DNA from 3 places in the Agrobacterium vaccinii genome. Region 1 is predicted to be linked to each of the others. Evidence: riboswitches for the same ligand, from Rfam matches in the RefSeq annotation. Region 1 holds a riboswitch; each other region holds the start of a gene.
What was found. A riboswitch is a leader RNA that binds a small molecule or an ion and turns the genes downstream of it on or off. The one in region 1 is predicted to bind thiamine pyrophosphate.
Positions count from the first base shown of each region.

Region 2: it holds a riboswitch for thiamine pyrophosphate, as region 1 does, so the genes downstream of both, thiB (thiamine ABC transporter substrate binding subunit) here and thiC (phosphomethylpyrimidine synthase ThiC) in region 1, are expected to answer to the same signal.
Region 3: it holds a riboswitch for thiamine pyrophosphate, as region 1 does, so the genes downstream of both, HRR99_RS21370 (hydroxyethylthiazole kinase) here and thiC (phosphomethylpyrimidine synthase ThiC) in region 1, are expected to answer to the same signal.

Region 1 covers NZ_CP054150.1:2,709,822-2,713,977, reverse strand. The annotation lists gene HRR99_RS13320 (acyl-CoA dehydrogenase family protein) at 1-846, opposite strand, end outside; gene HRR99_RS13315 (acyl carrier protein) at 846-1,097, opposite strand; TPP riboswitch at 1,267-1,378, shown strand; gene thiC (phosphomethylpyrimidine synthase ThiC) at 1,485-3,308, shown strand; gene thiO (glycine oxidase ThiO) at 3,310-4,156, shown strand, end outside.
Region 2 covers NZ_CP054150.1:2,831,270-2,835,425, reverse strand. The annotation lists gene HRR99_RS13835 (thiamine diphosphokinase) at 1-30, shown strand, start outside; gene HRR99_RS13830 (ABC-F family ATP-binding cassette domain-containing protein) at 35-1,855, shown strand; gene HRR99_RS13825 (VOC family protein) at 1,931-2,323, shown strand; TPP riboswitch at 2,370-2,478, shown strand; gene thiB (thiamine ABC transporter substrate binding subunit) at 2,519-3,532, shown strand; gene thiP (thiamine/thiamine pyrophosphate ABC transporter permease ThiP) at 3,551-4,156, shown strand, end outside.
Region 3 covers NZ_CP054151.1:1,357,554-1,361,709, forward strand. The annotation lists gene thiD (bifunctional hydroxymethylpyrimidine kinase/phosphomethylpyrimidine kinase) at 1-594, opposite strand, end outside; gene thiE (thiamine phosphate synthase) at 591-1,250, opposite strand; gene HRR99_RS21370 (hydroxyethylthiazole kinase) at 1,237-1,974, opposite strand; TPP riboswitch at 2,041-2,143, opposite strand; gene iolG (inositol 2-dehydrogenase) at 2,224-3,216, opposite strand; gene telA (telomere resolvase TelA) at 3,451-4,156, opposite strand, start outside.

The DNA of each region.
Region 1 (4,156 bases):
CTCTGCCAGTCGGATGGCGCCGGGAGGGGAAACGCCTGGGGACTTACGGGCCGCGGCGCGAACGAATGCCTGCGCGCGGGCAACCGCATCGGCTGCAATTCCGTACCACACACCGCTCCAGAACAGATGCGATGTGGCCAGCATGGACTGCGCGGCGATTTCGGCAAAGGGCTTCTGAAAGACCTGCTCGGCGGGTGCTTCGCCGTTGAACAGAAAGCCATCCGAACAGGTCCCGCGCATGCCCAGCGTATTCCAGACGTGTGTTTTTTCGAGCTGGTACTGGTCTTTCAGGAAAACGGTCATCACCTGATCGGTCGGTGAAGCATCCGCGTTGGCGCGAGATGTGATGAGGATCGCATCTGCTTCACTGCCGTAGGAAATGACGGTGGCGTCTTTTTGCAAGCGGCAGCGCTCGCCATCGATTTCGATGGCGCAAATGGAATTTCGCAGATTTCCGCCGATACCGCCTTCGGTCGTGGCGGAGCCCAGCAGCAATTGCTCAGCCGCCATGCGGCGCATGAAAGCGCTGTGCCACGCGCTGTCTTCACCGTGCTCGACCAGGCTCGACGTCTTGATCTGGTGCATGGCGAAAATCATCGCCGTCGCCGAGCAAGCCTGCCCGAGGGTGCAGCATATATCCGTTATCTGGAGAAGGCTTGCGCCTTCGCCACCGAGATGGGGCGGAATTTGAATGCCAAGCAGCCGCTCGGCACGCAGAGCGTCGATGGCCTCTTTCGGAAAGCGTCCGGCTGCATCGACATCGTCGGCGTGCTTTGCGGCTATTGCTGCAACCCGCGCTGCCCGCGCGGACAATGCCGCTTCAGTGGACGCGACGGACGCGTCCATCAGGCTGCCTCTTTGCCGTCGAGAATGGCTTTGACCGTCGCTTCGATGGCGGCGATGCTGGCGAAGGATTTGCGGTTGAGCATGCTGTCAGGGAATTCGATGTCGAAGGCCTCTTCCAATCCAAGCATCAACTGGACGGACGCAAAGGAAGAAAGGCCTGCTGTATAAAGATCGGCATCATCGGCAATTGTATCGACAGGCACGGGAAGTTGACCGAATTTCGATAGTATTTCACGAATAGTTGAATTCATCTCAAGTAGTCTCCAGTCGAATGGCTGCCATCATAGCTCATTCTCCGAATTACGCTTCAAAAAATAACATTCGAATAAACGCTTAGGTTAATTTGTCGTGACCGCGCTCCACGGCCATACACCTTTCAGATATCGACTTGACAAAAGCCGGTGTCGGGTTTCTGATTGAGGCATTCACCAGGGGTGTCCCGTCAAGGGGCTGAGATACTGCTACGATGCGCAGTGACCCGTTGAACCTGATCCAGTTCATACTGGCGTAGGGACGGTGCAAACACGGAAAAGCGCAGCTTGGCTGTGACGGATGATGTTCCCTCATCCACTCCTCCGTGATTTTTTCGTCTTTCATGCTCGAACTGGGTCTCCACTGTTTTGCTTTGGAGCCTCACGATGAACATTGTTGCCAAAACCATCTCGCCCAACGTGACCACCGGTCCGCTGCCCGCCTCCACTAAGGTGCACAAGCCGGGCGTTCTTCACCCTGACATTCGCGTTCCCATGCGCGAAATTGCCGTGCATCCGACCGCAGGCGAACCGCCTGTCACGGTGTACGATTCCTCTGGTCCCTACACCGATCCAAGTCACCGCCTCGATATCGAAGGCGGCTTGCCGCGCCTTCGCCATGACTGGGTTCTGGCACGCGGCGATGTCGTGGCCTATGAGGGCCGACACGTCAAACCCGAAGACAACGGCTTTGCCACAGGCGAACGTCTCACGCCGGAATTTCCCGTTCGAAACCAGCCGCTGCGCGCAATCGATGGCAAGGCCGTCACTCAGCTCGCCTACGCGCGGGCGGGCATCATTACCGCCGAAATGGAATTTGTCGCGATTCGCGAAAATCTGGGCCGGGAAGCCCTCAAAGGAAAGATGGTGCGCGATGGCGAGAGCTTCGGCGCTCACATTCCCGATTTCGTCACGCCGGAATTCGTGCGCCAAGAATTGGCAGCGGGCAGGGCCATCATCCCGGCCAACATCAACCACCCCGAGGCCGAACCGATGATCATCGGTCGGAACTTTCTGGTGAAGATCAACGCTAATATCGGCAATTCTGCCGTCACCTCTTCCATGGCGGAAGAAGTGGAGAAAATGGTGTGGGCCATCCGCTGGGGCGGAGATACGGTCATGGACCTGTCGACCGGGCGCAACATCCACAATATACGCGAGTGGATCATCCGCAATTCGCCGGTTCCCATCGGTACGGTGCCGCTTTATCAGGCGCTGGAAAAGGTGAACGGCATTGCCGAAGACCTGACTTGGGAGGTGTTCCGCGATACGCTGATCGAGCAGGCCGAGCAGGGCGTCGATTACTTCACCATCCATGCCGGTGTGCGACTGCATTACATACCGCTCACCGTCAATCGCGTCACAGGTATCGTCTCGCGTGGCGGCTCGATCATGGCCAAGTGGTGCCTGCATCATCACAAGGAATCTTTCCTCTACGAGCATTTCGAAGAAATCTGCGACATCTGCCGGGCCTATGACGTGTCGTTTTCGCTGGGCGATGGCCTGCGCCCCGGTTCGATCGCCGATGCAAACGACGCCGCACAGTTTGCCGAGCTGGAAACTCTGGGCGAACTCACGCAGATCGCTTGGGCTAAGGATTGCCAAGTCATGATCGAAGGCCCCGGCCATGTGCCGATGCACAAGATCAAGGAGAACATGGACAAGCAGTTGAAGGTTTGTGGTGAAGCACCCTTCTATACGCTGGGGCCGCTGACGACCGATATTGCCCCCGGCTATGACCATATCACCTCCGGCATAGGGGCGGCCATGATCGGTTGGTTCGGTACGGCCATGCTTTGCTACGTCACGCCGAAGGAACATCTCGGTCTGCCGGATCGAGACGACGTGAAGGTGGGTGTGATTACCTACAAGATCGCGGCGCATGCGGCCGATCTCGCCAAGGGCCATCCGGCGGCGCAAATCCGCGACAATGCCCTGTCGCGTGCCCGCTTCGAGTTCCGCTGGGAAGACCAGTTCAACCTGTCGCTCGATCCCGAGACGGCGCGGTCCTTCCATGACGAGACCTTGCCGAAGGAAGCGCACAAGGTTGCCCATTTCTGCTCCATGTGCGGGCCGAAATTCTGTTCCATGCGCATTTCGCACGACATCCGCGCCGAGGCTCAGAAGGAAGGACTCGAGGCTATGGCCGAGAAATTCAAGCAAGGCGGTGAGCTTTATCTGCCGCTTGCGCAACCAACACCGGGTGAGTGACATGCGTGTTCTCATCAAAGGCGCAGGCGTCGTCGGTTTGACGGCTGCGCTTGAACTGACAGAGCGCGGCTTTTCGGTGGAGGTCTTCGACATCTCCACCGAGGTCGGTCGCGGCGCGTCCTGGTATGCCGGTGGCATGCTGGCGCCCTGGTGCGAACGGGAAAGCGCTGATGAGGCCGTCATCGCGCTGGGGCGGTCTGCGCTCGACTGGTGGGATGAGGCCACGCCGGGTCTCGTGGTGCGAAACGGCACGCTGGTCGTGGCTCCGGCCCGTGACCGTGCGGAACTCTCCCGCTTTGCCGCGCGCACGCGCAACCACCGGCTCATGGCTGAGGACGAGATCGGCGAACTGGAACCGGATCTGGCGGGCCGCTTCCGGCAGGGACTTCTGTTTGCGGATGAAGGCCATCTCGATCCGAGGCTCGCTTTGCTGGCCTTGCAGCAGCGCTTGGTTGCCAAGGGCGTGGCTTTCCACCTCGGAGAAGACGGCGTGGCGGAAGCAGACTTTGACAGGGTCATCGATTGCACAGGGCACGCCCAAGTCGGCACGCTTCCAGCGCTCCGCGGGGTGCGGGGCGAGATGCTTTATCTCTCCACCGGCGAGGTATCGCTTTCCCGTCCCGTCCGGCTGCTGCACCCGCGTATTCCCCATTACATCGTGCCGCGTGAGCCGGGCCGCTTCATGGTTGGTGCGACGATGATCGAATCGCAGGATGGCGGGCCGATCTCGGCACGGTCGCTGATGGAACTCCTCAACGCCGCGTATGCGCTGCATCCGGCCTTCGGGGAGGCAAAAATCATAGAGATGGGAACAGGCATCCGTCCCGCCTTTCCTGACAATCTCCCCG
Region 2 (4,156 bases), 120 kb from region 1:
GCCCGTCCCTATGATTTGACCGGAGCCTGATGCCTTGGCACCCCCGATTCTGAAACTCGACGACATCAAGCTGACATTTGGCGTGACCCCGCTGCTCGACGGTGCAAACCTGCAAGTGGAACCGGGCGACCGCATCTGCCTTGTCGGACGCAATGGTTCCGGCAAATCGACGCTGATGAAAATTGCTGCCGGTCTGGTGGAAGCGCAATCGGGCGAGGTTTTCCGCCATCCGTCTGCGACGATCCGGTATCTGGAGCAGGCGCCGGATTTTGCCGGTTTCGAGACGGTTCAAGCCTATGCGGAAGCGGGTCTGGGACCGGGCGACGATGCTTATCGCGTCACCTATCTGCTTGAGCATCTGGGGCTGACGGGGCAGGAGCATCCATCCAGCCTTTCGGGCGGAGAGGCGCGCCGGGCAGCGCTTGTGCGCGTCATGGCGCCCGAACCCGATATTTTGATGCTCGACGAGCCCACCAACCATCTCGACCTGCCGACCATTGAGTGGCTGGAAGGAGAATTGCAGCAGACACGCAGCGCGCTGGTTCTGATTTCGCACGACCGTCGTTTTCTCGAAAAAGTCTCGACCGCTACCGTCTGGCTCGATCGCGGTACGTCGCGCCGTCTCAGCCGTGGCTTTGCCCATTTCGAGGAATGGCGCGACAAGGTGCTGGAAGAGGAAGAGCTGGAGCAGCACAAGCTCGGCAAGGCCATCGAGCGCGAAGAACACTGGATGCGGTATGGTGTCACCGCCCGCCGCAAGCGCAACATGCGCCGTGTGGGTGAGTTGCGCGATATGCGGGCTGCCTACCGTGGTCACAACGGCCCGCAAGGCACCGTTCAGGCGACGGCAGCCGAGGGGCGCGAATCCGGCAAGCTGGTCATCGAGGCCGAGGCCATCACCAAATCCTATGGCGAGCGGACCATCGTTGCGCCGTTTTCGCTGCGGGTCCACCGGGGCGATTGCATCGGCTTCGTAGGTCCCAACGGTGCAGGCAAGACGACATTGCTGAAAATGCTGACGGGCGAGTTGGCGCCCGATAGCGGCACGGTCAAGCTCGGCACCAAACTGGAAATCGCAACGCTCGACCAGAAGCGTGAAGACCTGAACCTCGAGGACACGCTCGCCCATTATTTGACGGACGGGCGTGGCGAAAACCTTCTCGTCAACGGCGAAGTGAAGCATGTCACGGGTTACATGAAGGATTTCCTGTTCCAGCCGGAGCAGGCCCGCACGCCCATTCGCAAATTGTCCGGTGGCGAGCGCGCGCGCTTGATGCTGGCACGTATTCTGGCAAAGCCGACCAATCTTCTGATCCTCGACGAACCGACCAACGATCTCGACATCGAAACGCTCGATCTGTTGCAGGAGATCGTCGCTGGCTTCTCTGGCACCGTCATTCTGGTCAGCCACGACCGCGACTTCCTCGACCGCACTGTGACATCGACGATTGCGCCCGCAAACCCGGATGCGCCTGACGGTCGTTGGGTCGAGTATGCCGGTGGTTATTCCGACATGATGGCGCAGCGCAAAGGTGCGTCCGACGAAAAGAAGAGAGCGGAAAAGCAGGACAAGGCGAAGACCTCGACGTCATCCGGGGGGGAGCCCGCGAAGGGTAAGGTAAAGCTGTCCTTCAAGCAGAAGTTCGCTCTGGAGAACCTGCCCAAGGAGATGGAAAAGGCTCAAGCCGAAATCGCCAAGCGTGAAGAACGCATGGCCGATCCGCAACTTTTTGCCAAGAACCCGACGGCCTTCAACACGCTGGCAGATGAAATGTCGAAGCTGCGCGAAAAGCTGGAAGCCATGGAAGAAGAATGGCTGGAGCTGGAAATGCTGCGCGAAGAAATGGAGAGCTGAGCAGTCGCGTTTGACTGCCGCTTTGACAGCGAAGCAAAAGTGCGTTCTCCTGTCCGCCCATGGAGGAGTTCAGATATGCGCATGATTTTCATCAACCTGCCGGTCAAGAACATCGAGACATCCAAGGTCTTTTTCACGGGTCTGGGCTTCAGCTTCAACCCGGAATATTCCGACGAGCGCACCTTGTGCATGATCGTTGAGAAGAACATCTTCGTGATGTTGCTTCAGGAAGATCGCTTCCGCGAATTCATCAATGGCGATATCGCCGATGCGACCAGCACCAAGGAAGTGTTGAATTGCCTGTCTGCCGGGAGCCGCGAAGAAATCGACAAGATGCTGGCAACGGCACTCGCATCCGGCGGTCGGGAATGGAAGCCGGTGCAGGATCATGGTTTCATGTATGGCGGCAGCTTTCAGGACCCGGATGGTCACGTCTGGGAACTGGTTCATATGACCGAGCAAGCTTGACGGCCTGACACCTTGCCAAGCAGGCAACGACATATTACAGCATTAGCCAGCTCTAACGGGGTGCTTTGTCTTGACGGACAGGGCTGAGAGGCATTTGCCAACCCGAAGAACCTGATCCGGTTAACACCGGCGGAGGGATTAGACGGCTTCCATCCAGACGCCTATTCCCGTTTGTCCATTCGAGGAGGTCGTCTGATGCATCGTCATGTCCTAACCCGCGCTCTGATTGCCGTGTCCCTTCTTCTGCCGGGCCTTGCCCACGCACAGGATAAGAAGACGCTGACGGTCTATACCTATGAAAGCTTCGTTTCCGAGTGGGGTCCGGGGCCCAAGGTCAAGGCCGCCTTCGAGCAGACCTGCAACTGCGTCGTCAATTTCGTGGGCGTGGCAGATGGCGTGGCCTTGCTCAACCGGTTGAAGCTGGAAGGACCAAGTTCGAAGGCCGATGTCGTCGTCGGTCTCGATACCAACCTGATTGCGGAAGCCAAACAGACAGGGCTTTTTGAAGCATCGGGTATCGATACCGCAGCGGTGAAGGTGCCGGGTGGCTTCAAGGACGATGTCTTCGTGCCCTATGACTACGGTCATTTCGCCGTCATCTATGACACCCAGACAATCAAGAACCCGCCGAAAAGCCTGAAGGAATTGGTCGAGGGTGATCCGTCGCAAAAGATCGCCATTCAGGATCCTCGCACATCAACGCCGGGTCTCGGTCTGCTTTTGTGGGTGAAATCCGTTTACGGTGACAAGGCCCCGGAAGCATGGGCGAAGTTGAAGAACCGCGTTCTGACGGTAACGCCCGGCTGGTCGGAATCCTACGGGCTCTTTACCAAGGGTGAGGTTCCGATGGTGCTGTCCTATACGACATCGCCCGCTTATCACATGGTTGCGGAACACAGTGAACGGTATCAGGCGGCAGCCTTCGAAGAGGGACATTATATCCAGATCGAGGTTGCCGGTGTGCTGAAGAATGCACCGGAGAAGGAACTGGCAAAGCAATTTCTGGCATTTTCCCTGACGTCTGGTTTTCAGGATGCCATCCCCGAAAACAACTGGATGATGCCTGTTTCCCAGACATCGACACCGTTGCCGGAGGCGTTTTCCAAGCTCGTTCAGCCCACAAAAACATTCCTGATGTCGCCGGAAGAGGTGGCAAAGAATCGTAAGGCCTGGATCGATGAATGGCTGTCGGCCATGAGCGTGAAGTAACGGCGGGCGTTACCCTTGGTGATGGATCGTCGCGACATCAGCAGGTTCATAGTTGGCGGAGTGATGGCAAGTGCAGCCATTCTGCTCTTCATGGGGCTTGCTGTCACCGCACTTCTGTCCTTTGACGCGGGCGTAACTTCCGGGTCACTCTTCGACGCCTATACCCTGCGTATCTTGCGGTTCACGCTGTGGCAGGCAACCCTTTCTACCGCCCTTTCCGTGGGCCTTGGATTGCCGGTGGCACTCGCTCTTGCGCGCCAGCAGGAATTTCCTGGTCGCATATGGATCATCCGTTTGATGGCGGTCCCGATGGGACTTCCGGTCATCGTGGGAGCACTGGGAATCATCGCCATCTGGGGACGGCAGGGCATCGTCAACACGATCTTTCTGGCGGCAGGCGCCGAGCAGCCTTTCAGTATTTACGGCCTTTCAGGCATTCTCATCGCCCACGTGTTTTTCAATCTGCCGCTCGCTGTCAGGTTTTTTCTGGCGGGTCTGGAACGGGTGCCGGGCGAATATTGGCGCATGGGCGCAAGTCTCAATTTCGGTCCCGTCTCCACCTTCCGCTTTATCGAATGGCCTGCGGTGGCAAGGCTCATTCCCGGTGTCGCCGGGCTTATCTTC
Region 3 (4,156 bases), on a different replicon from region 1:
CATGGAAAATGTGTGGACAGTCTCGCCATCCAGCAGGATATCCGTGCTTTCAGCCCCGCTGCCGTGACCGCCCTTGATCAGCACCGCCCGCACTCCGGTGCGAAGAATGGCTTCCGCCTGACGGATTATCTCCTGCCTGTCCGTTGCGACCGGACTTGCGCTCAGTAGTGCCGCCTCCGGCAGATTGGGGGTTGCCAGCAGCGCGAGAGGAAGCAGGCGCAAGCGCAAGGTTTCAATCGCATCTTCCTGCAACAGCCGGTCGCCCGATGTCGCCACCATCACTGGGTCCAGCACAATGGGCGTGGGTTGGTTTGCAAGATGGGTGGCGATGGTCTCGATGGTTTCGATACGCGAGACCATGCCGATCTTGACGGCATTGATATCGAGATCGGAAAATACAGCCTTCATCTGCGCGGTGATCATACCCGCCGAGATGTCTTCCACAGCGGTCACGCCTTTGGTGTTCTGCGCGGTGATCGCGGTCAGCACGCTGGCGCCGTAGACCCCGAGGGCTGAAAATGTCTTGAGGTCGGCTTGAATGCCCGCACCGCCGCCGCTGTCGGAACCGGCGATCGTCAAAGCAATGGATGTCATCGGCGCAACTCCAGTGCGGCATCGATTTCGTCACGAAAAGACTTTGTGGTCATTGTAATATCGGGGGTGCGGAACAGCGCCGAAATTACCGCGACGCCATCTGCGCCAGCGGCGATGACGGGCCGCACCCGTTCCAGTGTGATACCTGCGATGGCACCGACCGCCATTTCGGGTCGCGCCTGTCTGAGATAGCTGCGCAACTGCCTGAGACCATCCAGCCCCACCGGTGCATCCGGGTTCACTTTGGAGATCGTTTCGAAAACACCACCGATGCAAGCGTAATCAGCGGGTGCCTGCGCCGCACGTTCGGCATCCGCGAGGCTCTTCACCGTGAGTCCGATAATCGCATCCGCTCCAAGCAAGCGCCTTGCCGTTTCGGCATCCATATCATCAGCACCCAGATGAACGCCATCGGCCCCCGATGCCAGCGCCACATCGACGCGATCATTGATGACGAGCGGAACGCCTGTCGGCTTCAAGGCATCTAGGATGCGCTTGGCCTGCTCTATCATCGCGCGGGTTGTAGCCTGTTTGTCGCGATACTGGATAATGGTTGCCCCGTTGCGGGCCGCTATAGCCGCGAGATCCGGCAGCGGCGCAATGTCGGTCAACGAAGCATCCACAAGGGCGTTCAGCCGGTAGTCAACGGTCATCATGTTCAATCCTTGCATGGGCGATAATGTCTGCTGTGTCGATGGCGTTGAGCGCATCGAGAAAGGTGGCCTCGAAGGTGCCGGGCCCGCGCGCGTGTTCGGCGGCCAGTTGGGCCGATACGCCGGTGACTGTCAGCGCCGCCGTGGCCGCCAACATCGCATTGGGCTCTACCGCCATGAAGGCTGCAATCACCCCGCCAGACAGGCACCCGGTGCCCGTAACCTTTGCCATCCACGGGTGGCCGTTCCTGATCGTTACCACGCGTGTAGTCTCGGCAAGCAGGTCTTGCGGACCTGTCTGAATGCGAAGGGCACTGCCGACATCGCCGATGACATCCATTTCCGCAGCGTTTCCACGCACGATCGTGGGCTTGAGTGCGATGAGTTCGCGCGCGAAATCCAGTCGGGAGGGCGAGTAATCGCAATGCACCGGGTCGATGATCCAAGGCTTGCTTGTGGCATTCGCCACCTTGACCGCCGTCCGAATAACGTCACGGCGGGCAGCGTCCAGTGTTCCCAGATTGATGGTGAGAGCACCAACCTTGGCCACGAAGCTCTCGATTTCCTCCTGCGATGACGTCATGGAGGGGACCGCGCCAACGGCGGTGATACCGTCTGCGGTAAACTTCTGCACGACGGTATTCATCAGGCAGTGAACCCGTGGCCTTTGTTCGCGCACCCGTGACAGAACGTCTGCCACCGCTTGCGCCGTCGGAAATTTCGCCATCGGTATCGCACTCCAGATATGACATCACGGAGATCCGGTTATGACGAAGAAAAGAAAAGCATGGCCAAGGGGCGACTGTTCCGTTCCTACGCCGGCATGACCCGGATCAGGTTCAAGGGTCCGGCTCAGCGCCATCTCAGCATCGTCAGATGCTCCCCTCGGAATGTCTGGAAAGTGTCGTTTTTTGCGCCCGCTGTCAATGGGCGGGTGAGGGGCGGAAAACGTTGTTTCCGCCCGTCGATATATGGATCAGACGATCTGGACGACGACTTTTTCGCGTGCGGATTTCAGCGCCGCATCGGCGAGTTTCAGCGCGATCAAGCCGTCATGGGCCGATGGTGATGGCGCCACGTTGTTTTCGATGGCGTCGATGAAAGCCTTGATTTCTGCGGCATAGGCTTCCGTGTAGCGTGTCATGAAGAAATCATGCAGCGGCGGGCGCGTATAGCCGTCCTTGGTCGCGATTTCGATGGAAACCGGGCGCTGGTTTTCGGCAGCGACGGAGCCGAGCGATCCGTGCACTTCGATACGCTGATCGTAACCATAGGTCGCGCGGCGCGAGTTGGAAATGATAGCCTGGCGTCCGCTGGCAGTGGTCAGAATGATGCTGGCGCTGTCGAAGTCGCCCAGTTCGCCGATCTTCGGATCGACCAGCACGGACCCTGTCGCGAACACACTGACAATGTCTTCTCCCAGCAGGAAGCGGGCGATGTCGAAATCATGGATGGTCATGTCGCGGAAAATGCCGCCGGAGACCTTGATGTATTCGGGTGGCGGTGCGCCGGGATCGCGGCTGGTGATCGTCACCATCTCGACCTTGCCGATCTGGCCATCATCGATGGCCTTGCGCACGGCGCGGAAATGCGGATCGAAACGGCGGTTGAAACCGAGCATGATCTTCGCATCGGTTTCCTTGACCACCTCGATGCAGGCGGCAGCGCGGGCGACATCCAGATCGATAGGCTTCTCGCAGAAGATCGCCTTGCCAGCGCGCGCGAACTGCTCGATCAGATCGGCATGCGTATTGGTCGGTGTGCAGATGATGACGGCGTCGATCTCTGCATCTGCCAACACGGCATCGATGGTGCTGATTTTGCAGCCGGTCTCATCAGCAATCGCCTGAGCTGCGTCCTGAAAGGCATCGACAACGGCAACCAGTTTGGCGCGTTTGTCGGCGGCAATCGCCTTGGCATGCACTTTTCCGATGCGACCCGCACCCAGCAAAGCCAATCTCGTAACCATCGTTTTCCTCCCGATGTGAATGCCGGGTTCCGTTATGACTGTCGTCTCGCCTGGAACGGCAACGTGCACAATAGACCCATTTGGAATATATGTTCCATCTTGCTAGTGCGCCATTTCATTTGTGTCAAGCCACCGATGAGCGGTCCTGCGGTGGCGTACAGGAGGGAAATATCCGACCGCAGATATCTACGCAGATGCACGGGTTCAGGCGGCGCGGGCAAGTGCCGTCTAACGTCAGTTGTCAGGCATGCCGGGAATGCGATTGACCTCGATCATCTGCCGGATGGTGCGGTCCGCGACCCGTTCAGCACGGGCTTTGGACTGCTCCACATCTTCGGGGAACGTATAGGTCATGTAGGATAGGGATGTTTCGAGGTCGTTGTTGTTGTGACCGAGGATGGCTGCAAAGTAGCTGTTTTTCGTCACGCTCGATTGCGCAAAATTGCGATAGGCGATTTCCGCATAGAGATGGCGCAGGCCGTAGGGCTTCGGGGGTTCTTCCTTCGGCCAGATGTCCTCGAATTTGGCCATAACGGCGTCGCGTAGCGGCAGGCGCACTTCGGCTGTGAAATCATCGACATTGAGGCCGAGCCATAGCTTGCCATCGCTGCTGTTGCGCAGGCGCCCATAGGCATCCAAAACGATTTTCGATTGTTCCAGCACCGGGATTTCATAGGTAACGCCAAATTTCGTGCCTTCGCCCTGCTTGGTTTTGGCCTGCCCATTGAACAGCACGCTCCATTTGGAAACGCCTTTGCCATAGGGCGCGGGTGTCAACTCAGCCTGGGTGAAGATTTCATAGGGACGACGCCCGGTGGTGCCCATCAGGCCTATGGCGATCGTCATAGGGTCCGAGGAGTGCAGATAGCGCCGACAGCGTCTCATGACTTCGGCATAGTTCTCGAAGGTAATGAGCGATCCGTGCTTGGTGGCGATCTTC